DNA from 2 places in the Mesobacillus sp. AQ2 genome. Region 1 is predicted to be linked to the other one. Evidence: a T-box and tRNA genes for the amino acid it is inferred to sense, from the RefSeq annotation. Region 1 holds a T-box; the other holds one or more tRNA genes.

Region 1 (4,399 bases):
GATTTTCTCCAGAGTTACATCTTTAGCATTCCAGTAATCTTCGTTCTTTTCAAGTACCCACTCAGTGGCGTCAGTACCTTCCCACTTAGTCATCTTGAAAGGTCCGTTGTAAAGTAAGTTTTCAGCATTGCTTGCGAAAGCTTCGCCTTTCTCTTCAACAAACTTCTGGTTTTGAGGATAGAATGTTGGGAAAGCGAAAAGGTCAGCCCAGTATACTACTGGCTTTTCAAGAGTTACTTCCAAAGTTTTTTCGTCAATTGCCTTTACACCAAGAGTGTTAAGGTCGTAGTCTTTCTTATTTGCTCCAGCTTCAGTGATTTCTGCAGCACCCTTGATTTTGCCGCCCATCATGTAAGGACCATATGGAGAAGCAGTTGCAGGGTCGATTGCGCGCTGCCAAGCAAATACGAAGTCTTGTGCAGTTACAGGCTCGCCGTTAGACCATTTAGAATCGCGAAGTTTGAAAGTGTAAACAGTCTTATCTTCGCTGATTTCTGGTTCGCCATCAGCAAGTGCAGGAACCGGCTTGTGGTCCTGGTCAAGGCGGTAAAGACCTTCACCTACGTTGTTTATGTAAGTGAAACTTGTAGAACCTTCAGCTAGGACAGTGTCCATAGTTGGGATCTCGGAAGAATCCAACATTCTTAATTCCTGTGGTACGTTAGCAGTTTCTTCGCCTTTTGTGCCTTCATCAGCAGGCTTGTCTTTTCCAGTATCCTTATCTCCGCTGCTGCAAGCAGTCAGAAATAGAGAGAATACTAGAGTCAAAACTAATAGCAATGAAAATTTAGACTTTTTCAAAAGTTTTGCCCCCTCTTTTTTGTTGTTTTCTGAAAACTTTTTACATTCCCTATTATACATAGATTAAATTAAATGTTCAATATTTTTGCGAGAAAAATTTACAACTTTGAAACAATAGTAATAAATTTCCTAGTTGATTTATGTTATAATGGTGACTTATAAGCCTTTGTTCAATGAAATCAATGTGTTACCTATTGTAATATTTAAGTTTTTTACAGAGTTTTTTTAAAATATTACTTTAATGAAATAGCAATTTAAGGGAGAATCCGTAAAATGCGCAATAAAGTTGGGAAAATTTTTTTCGGTTTTTTTTCATCGCAGTTGATAGTTCTCTTCCTCTCTTTCCTCGTTCGTAGAGGTTTTACCTTACTGAGTTATATCAATATTTCTTTTTATATTGCTAGTGCACTATTATTCATCTCCTTACTTGTCTATACTGTCAATTCAGGTTTCTTTGACACAATGTCCTATTCTTTCCGTACTGTTTTTACCAAGAAGGAAGAAGGAGAGAAGAAGAAGTCGTTTGAGGAAATGACTCCTCTGTCCGAGTTGGTCACCTTCAATGCGAACCCCCTTCTTATTATTAGTCTCCTGGATTTAGCTTTCATGCTGGCAGCCCTTTACGTTTATTATTTGTAAAAGAATCCTGTTCCACTTGCTTATGATGGTAAATTTGATTATAATCATTTTTAATAAATCTTTAAAAGCAATGAAGAAGAATAGTACATTTGTTTAAGGCTTCTCAGAGAGTTTGTGGTCGGTGGAAACAAACAGCCTGGCATTTGGAATGGACTTCCGAGCTTCTGGTTCGAAACTAAGCAGTAAGTAGATCCAGGCGTAAATCCTGCGTTAAAGGAAGCCATGCAGCATAAAGCATGGGCAGAGTGACTCATTCGTGAGTAATTAGGGTGGCAACACGGACCATTCGTCCCTACAAGTAGGGTACGAATGGTCCTTTTTTGCGTTCTTCTTCTTGTTCTCAGGAAGAAGAACCATAATAGAAGGAGGAATTTTTTATGCAAACCATTTTTTCCGGCATCCAGCCGAGCGGAACGATCACACTTGGCAATTATATCGGGGCAATGAAGCAATTCACGGAATTGCAGGATGAGTATAATTGCTATTTCTGCATCGTTGACCAGCATGCGATAACTGTACCCCAGGAACGGATGCAGCTCCGTAAAAATATCAAAAGCCTGGCAGCCTTGTACATCGCATCCGGAATTGATCCTGAAAAGGTTACACTTTTCATTCAATCAGAGGTTCCGGCACATGCTCAGGCTGGATGGATGATGCAATGTGTTGCTTATATCGGAGAACTTGAAAGAATGACCCAGTTCAAGGATAAGTCTTCTGGTAAAGAAGCAGTTTCAGCCGGCCTATTGACATACCCGCCCCTAATGGCAGCAGACATCCTTCTATATGGAACAGACCTGGTTCCTGTCGGAGAAGACCAAAAACAGCATCTTGAACTGACAAGAGACCTGGCTGAACGATTCAATAAAAAATATAATGACATCTTCACCATCCCTGAAGTCCGGATAGCAAAAGTTGGTGCAAGGGTAATGTCGCTCCAGGATCCATTGAAAAAAATGAGTAAGTCTGATCCGAACAATAAAGCTTTTATTTCAATGCTGGATGATCCAAAACAAATTGAAAAGAAAATCAAAAGTGCTGTTACTGATTCAGAAGGAATCGTGAAAAACGACAAAGAAAACAAACCCGGCATTTCCAATCTTCTTTCTATTTACTCCATTCTGACCGGCAAATCTGTTGCTGATCTTGAGAAGGAATATGAAGGAAAAGGTTACGGAGATTTCAAAGCAGACCTGGCAAAGGTTGTCGTGGATGTAATCGAACCCATTCAGAAAAAGTACTATGAATTGATCGATTCTCCTGAACTGGATGAAATTCTTGATAATGGCGCTGATAAAGCTAACCGGGTCGCAAACAAGATGGTCAAAAAAATGGAGAACGCAATGGGGCTTGGCCGCAAGAGAAAATAATCAGAAAAGGAGCTGGCATTTACCAGCTCCTTTTCAATTCAACCGTCTTATATGTAAAAAACAAAAAGAGCTGAGTACATCAGCTCCTAATTCACTTTCGGACCGTGCTCCATCTCCCATAATTTTTCGAAGAATGCCTGGCCTTTTATGATATTTTCACAGAACTTCTCATGCTTTCCTGACCAGCCGAATTTTGTCTCATCATATAGTCTTTCCCAAACATCTTCAAAGGAAAGCTGTTGAATCACTTCATATTGTTCAGGTTTCCATTCAGTGAACCAGTAGCGCACTTCAGCTACATTTTTTGAAGAGTTCAACTGGTCCATCGCCATGAACAACAACTGCTTCAATTGTCTTTCCTTCCGGGTCAATCCCCTCATTAAATCTGGTGATGGCGATAAGATATGGAAATCCTTCAGAGCAGTTTGGTCATTGAACCCATACTGAATCGTATCCTGATTTTCAATCATTTCATAAACTAGCTGTTCCTGTCTCGGAATCAGGCGGCTTTTGCGAATCGGGATATTGTAACCGATGGTGTCCACAGCAAGAATTCCTGTTCCATCAGAAACAACGAAACAATAATCAAGCTGCGTACGTTCATGGTTCTTCCTCAAGTATGCCTTGCGGTAAATGTCATCCAGAAGCTGTTGAGGCAACTCTGATAAATCGTTCTCAATGTAATTAAATAACAGATGGTCAATTTTCAGCAGCGGCACCTGGTCAAGGAGCTCTACTCCATCGTCCTTGCGCCACTCATGAAAGTGGCAGACATTATAGCCGTTCTCTTCCCCTTCGAACCAGTTTACCCAGACATCATGAAGATACAACATGATTTATAACCCCTCACTTCAAGAAACTGTTTGTCCATCAGTATGGGCAGCACTAAGTAAAATTATTCCTTAAAAGGAAGATCAATTTTCCTCATGATTATGCGGCCAGTATATACTTAACCAAATGATGCTAATTCCTGCAGGAAGAAGGTAACACTCCACCCTCCGCGATATAAACGCTAAATATTCATCTACTCCGTGACCAGCAGTAATCATATTCAAATATGCGATTGTGCTGATCCCCCCCGAAACAGCCAAACCAAAACCAATCGTCAAAACAAACAACCTAAAAATCATCAAATTGGCTCTTTTCACAATTGACATTCAGATCATGCAACCTACTCACCCCTGCCTGTCCATTTTTATCATATATATGAAGGAAGTTGGTTACGAAGTACTTTATGTTACTTCATATTTGGGATTTAGGAATATATTAAGGTTTTAAGGAATATCTGACTAATTCTAAGGAATAAAATCAGATTCTAAGGAATATCCGGGTCAAACTCAGGAATATATCAAGATTTTCAGGATTATCCCTTCTTTGTCAAAAAATCATCACAATAAACAATAGGAGTTAACAGCATTTTGGAGAATTATCTCCTATAAAATAAGAAAAGGAGTGATGAATTTGTTTTATAAAGACAGAGACATACCTTATAAATTGAAAGCTGAGGAGGCTTTAATGCGCCGGCTCAATGTAAATCACTCTAAGCTGCCCGTAATTGAAGAGGAATACAGAAAGAAACTGGCGGGAATAAG
Region 2 (4,399 bases), 260 kb from region 1:
ATCCATTGCGGATACCCCCTTCCTATTTTGATATCTATATATGAATCCCATAAATTTAAAAGCAAATCTCTTTTATGATAAACTATTTTAAAGCAGATTTGGAGGTGGAATCAATGGAAATTCAAGTTTCCAGGATGATATGCAATCTCAATCCCGGATTCACAATCGGAATGATCGAGTATAAGAACATACAAGTAGGCGAGTCTCCTCAAATGTTGAAAGGCAGACTGCAGCTCTTCCAGGAATCAATATACTTTGACCTTTTGGAAAAAAACGTTACGGAGCTTGAAGGAATCAAAGAGTGGCGAGGAATCTTCAAAGCAACGGGGAAGGATCCTAACCGATATAGACATTCGGCCGAAGCCCTTTACCGAAGGATCTCTAAGCAGAATTACCTTCAAACCATACATAGTGCGATAGATCTGAATAATTTCTTCTCGCTTGAATATCAAATTCCAATTGGTATTTACGACAGTGACAAACTGCAGGGGAATATCACAATTAAAGTTGGCGAAGAAAATGAAGAGTACGGAGGTCTGAATGGCAGAACTAATAATCTTGCTAACTTGATCATATCTGCAGACGATAAAGGACCGTTCGGAAGCCCTTTTGTCGATTCTGAAAGGACCGCAGTGACAGAAGAAACAAGAAATGCGTTGCAGATTGTCTATTTAAGGCCTTCTTCTCCGTCAACAGAAATGGAGAAGATGACCGAATCACTCATGAATATGTTCACCCAGATTCATGGAGGAACTGGTACATTTAAACTCGTGGGATGCTGATGCATCCTTTTTTCTATTTGGCCAACCGAGCACGGGGCTACTGATTCCACATCTATCAAAGAAATTGGCTCTGTTAAACAAGGCTGTTGATTTTCGTTCCAGGCGCTTCGCTTTCCGCGGGGCTGGCGCTGAGCCTCCTCGTCGCTTTGCTCCTGCGGGGTCTCACCTGGCCAGCTGCGCCCGCAGGAGTCTACGCGCCTTCCACTACAATCAACAGGAGTAAAAACAACATTGGGCTTTAACAGAGCCAAGAAAAAAAAACGCAGTATATCGTTTTCTGGAAACGATATACTGCGTTAGTCACGTATGTATGGAGCGGGTGATGGGAATCGAACCCACTACATCAGCTTGGAAGGCTGAGGTTTTACCAGTAAACTACACCCGCATACATATCTTATGAAAATAAAGAAAACAGGAGATCCTGTTTAAAATAAAGATGGTACCGGTGGTCGGGGTCGAACCGACACTCCAGAAGGAACACGATTTTGAGTCGTGCGCGTCTGCCAATTCCGCCACACCGGCATATGAAGATTTCAAATACTGCAATTCCACTAAATAATTAGTGGAGGCGGCAACCGGATTTGAACCGGTGAATAAAGGTTTTGCAGACCTTTGCCTTACCACTTGGCTATGCCGCCATATTATATTGGAGCGGAAGACGGGATTCGAACCCGCGACCCCAACCTTGGCAAGGTTGTATTCTACCACTGAACTACTTCCGCAAATGGCTGGGCTAGCTGGATTCGAACCAACGCATGACGGAGTCAAAGTCCGTTGCCTTACCGCTTGGCTATAGCCCAATATATTATATTCAATACTGATTGAATATGTGATTTGAAATGGGGCGACTGATGGGAATCGAACCCACGAATGTCGGAACCACAATCCGATGCGTTAACCACTTCGCCACAATCGCCATTATAAAATTGGCAGGGGTAGTAGGAATCGAACCCACACCAAAGGTTTTGGAGACCTTCGTTCTACCTTTAAACTATACCCCTATGATAAATGGTGGAGGGGGACGGATTCGAACCGCCGAACCCTGAGGGAGCGGATTTACAGTCCGCCGCGTTTAGCCACTTCGCTACCCCTCCATTATAACATCATTTCCGATGTTAAAAAACCCATTTACTCAATTTCCTGATTAACCAGGAAATTTTAAATGGTGGCTCAGGACGGAATCGAACCGCCGACACAAGGATTTTCAGTCCTTTGCTCTACCGACTGAGCTACTGAGCCATATACTGGCGGTCCCGACCGGGATCGAACCGGCGATCTCCTGCGTGACAGGCAGGCATGTTAACCGCTACACCACGGGACCAAAATCTTTTCAAGTGATTAACTTGAAAAGCACTTCATGATTGCGGGGGCAGGATTTGAACCTGCGACCTTCGGGTTATGAGCCCGACGAGCTACCGGACTGCTCCACCCCGCGACGGTAATAAAAATGTTATTTGATTTATGCTCTTAGAGAGCATTGACTGTTCCGATCCCAGGAAGCTTACTCAAGCAGCAGCTCGATCGGTACAACTCGCAGTTCATACAGTGAAGTAACGCTCGTTGCTCCACCCCGCGACGGTAATAATTCATCAAAAAACTTATGGTGGAGGATGACGGGATCGAACCGCCGACCCTCTGCTTGTAAGGCAGATGCTCTCCCAGCTGAGCTAATCCTCCATTGTTATGTTACTTATTAAAGAAAATGGTGACCCCTACGGGATTCGAACCCGTGTTACCGCCGTGAAAGGGCGGTGTCTTAACCGCTTGACCAAGGGGCCTTTTGTTTAAGTTTCTATGGCGGAGAGCAAGGGATTCGAACCCTTGAGACAGCGTTGACCGTCTACACGATTTCCAATCGTGCTCCTTCGACCTCTCGGACAGCTCTCCAAATTGGCTCCGCAGGTAGGATTCGAACCTACGACCGCTCGGTTAACAGCCGAGTGCTCTACCACTGAGCTACTGCGGAATAGTAATGATTTCTCCGACCTGGATACACAATCCGTATCTTTGAAAGAAGATGTCAAATGCATCTTGCCCGGCGGCGTCCTACTCTCACAGGGGGAAACCCCCAACTACCATCGGCGCTGAGAAGCTTAACTTCCGTGTTCGGTATGGGAACGGGTGTGACCTTCTCGCCATCGCCACCAGACATTTTTTCAAGACAATATCTATTATACTGTCTTTAGTGCATTTTGCAAGAGAAATTTTAAAGATATTTCACTTCGTAAAAATCTTTATTCCCTCAAAACTAGATAATGTGTAAGAAGAAAACAAGGGAATCGAATGATCATTGTCCAGCTCCGGCTCCTAGCCTCTCGAGTCGCTTCGGTCCATCCGCCGAAGTCAAAGAACGACTTCAACTGCTGGCCCTCCAGCGCTTGTCGAGGCTGTACAGTCGCCTACGCTTTTCGTATTTGGTTAAGTCCTCGAACGATTAGTATCAGTCAGCTCCACACGTCACCGCGCTTCCACCTCTGACCTATCAACCTGATCATCTTTCAGGGTTCTTACTAGCTTGCGCTATGGGAAATCTCATCTTGAGGGGGGCTTCATGCTTAGATGCTTTCAGCACTTATCCCGTCCGCACATAGCTACCCAGCGATGCCTTTGGCAAGACAACTGGTACACCAGCGGTGCGTCCATCCCGGTCCTCTCGTACTAAGGACAGCTCCTCTCAAATTTCCTGCGCCCACGACGGATAGGGACCGAACTGTCTCACGACGTTCTGAACCCAGCTCGCGTACCGCTTTAATGGGCGAACAGCCCAACCCTTGGGACCGACTACAGCCCCAGGATGCGATGAGCCGACATCGAGGTGCCAAACCTCCCCGTCGATGTGGACTCTTGGGGGAGATAAGCCTGTTATCCCCGGGGTAGCTTTTATCCGTTGAGCGATGGCCCTTCCATGCGGAACCACCGGATCACTAAGCCCGACTTTCGTCCCTGCTCGACTTGTAGGTCTCGCAGTCAAGCTCCCTTGTGCCTTTACACTCTGCGAATGATTTCCAACCATTCTGAGGGAACCTTTGGGCGCCTCCGTTACTCTTTAGGAGGCGACCGCCCCAGTCAAACTGCCCACCTGACACTGTCTCCCGCCCCGATCAGGGGCGCGGGTTAGAATTTCAATACAGCCAGGGTAGTATCCCACCGACGCCTCCACCGAAGCTGGCGCTCCGGTTTCTCAGGCTCCTACCTATCCTGTACAAGCTGTACCAAAATTCAATATCAGGCTACAGTAAAGCTCCACGGGGTCTTTCCGTCCTGTCGCGGGTAACCTGCATCTTCACAGGTACTATAATTTCACCGAGTCTCTCGTTGAGACAGTGCCCAGATCGTTACGCCTTTCGTGCGGGTCGGAACTTACCCGACAAGGAATTTCGCTACCTTAGGACCGTTATAGTTACGGCCGCCGTTTACTGGGGCTTCGATTCAGAGCTTCGCGTGAGCTAACCCCTCCTCTTAACCTTCCAGCACCGGGCAGGCGTCAGCCCCTATACTTCGCCTTGCGGCTTCGCAGAGACCTGTGTTTTTGCTAAACAGTCGCCTGGGCCTATTCACTGCGGCTCATCCGGGCTATTCACCCAAATGAGCACCCCTTCTCCCGAAGTTACGGGGTC

Evidence for each region. A T-box is a leader RNA that pairs with one kind of tRNA and senses whether it is charged. The one in region 1 lies ahead of trpS (tryptophan--tRNA ligase), so its partner is inferred to be a tRNA-Trp.
Region 2: it encodes a tRNA-Trp, which carries the amino acid that the T-box ahead of trpS (tryptophan--tRNA ligase) is inferred to sense. The anticodon was not compared.

What each region holds. Positions count from the first base shown of each region.
Region 1 covers NZ_CP126080.1:1,476,705-1,481,103, reverse strand. Annotated here, with positions in the region: gene QNH36_RS07290 (peptide ABC transporter substrate-binding protein) at 1-801, opposite strand, end outside; gene QNH36_RS23955 (DUF3899 domain-containing protein) at 1,075-1,440, shown strand; T-box leader at 1,502-1,737, shown strand; gene trpS (tryptophan--tRNA ligase) at 1,818-2,807, shown strand; gene QNH36_RS07280 (YjbA family protein) at 2,894-3,640, opposite strand; gene QNH36_RS07275 (YuzI family membrane protein) at 3,722-3,964, opposite strand; gene QNH36_RS07270 (nuclease-related domain-containing protein) at 4,269-4,399, shown strand, end outside.
Region 2 covers NZ_CP126080.1:1,216,512-1,220,910, reverse strand. Annotated here, with positions in the region: gene queG (tRNA epoxyqueuosine(34) reductase QueG) at 1-6, opposite strand, end outside; gene QNH36_RS06055 (B3/B4 domain-containing protein) at 114-782, shown strand; tRNA gene QNH36_RS06050 (tRNA-Gly) at 1,094-1,167, opposite strand; tRNA gene QNH36_RS06045 (tRNA-Leu) at 1,220-1,304, opposite strand; tRNA gene QNH36_RS06040 (tRNA-Cys) at 1,346-1,420, opposite strand; tRNA gene QNH36_RS06035 (tRNA-Gly) at 1,430-1,504, opposite strand; tRNA gene QNH36_RS06030 (tRNA-Gln) at 1,508-1,582, opposite strand; tRNA gene QNH36_RS06025 (tRNA-His) at 1,623-1,698, opposite strand; tRNA gene QNH36_RS06020 (tRNA-Trp) at 1,710-1,783, opposite strand; tRNA gene QNH36_RS06015 (tRNA-Tyr) at 1,792-1,876, opposite strand; tRNA gene QNH36_RS06010 (tRNA-Phe) at 1,946-2,021, opposite strand; tRNA gene QNH36_RS06005 (tRNA-Asp) at 2,028-2,103, opposite strand; tRNA gene QNH36_RS06000 (tRNA-Met) at 2,144-2,217, opposite strand; tRNA gene QNH36_RS05995 (tRNA-Val) at 2,384-2,459, opposite strand; tRNA gene QNH36_RS05990 (tRNA-Glu) at 2,486-2,560, opposite strand; tRNA gene QNH36_RS05985 (tRNA-Ser) at 2,578-2,669, opposite strand; tRNA gene QNH36_RS05980 (tRNA-Asn) at 2,674-2,748, opposite strand; rRNA gene rrf (5S ribosomal RNA) at 2,816-2,931, opposite strand; rRNA gene QNH36_RS05970 (23S ribosomal RNA) at 3,197-4,399, opposite strand, start outside.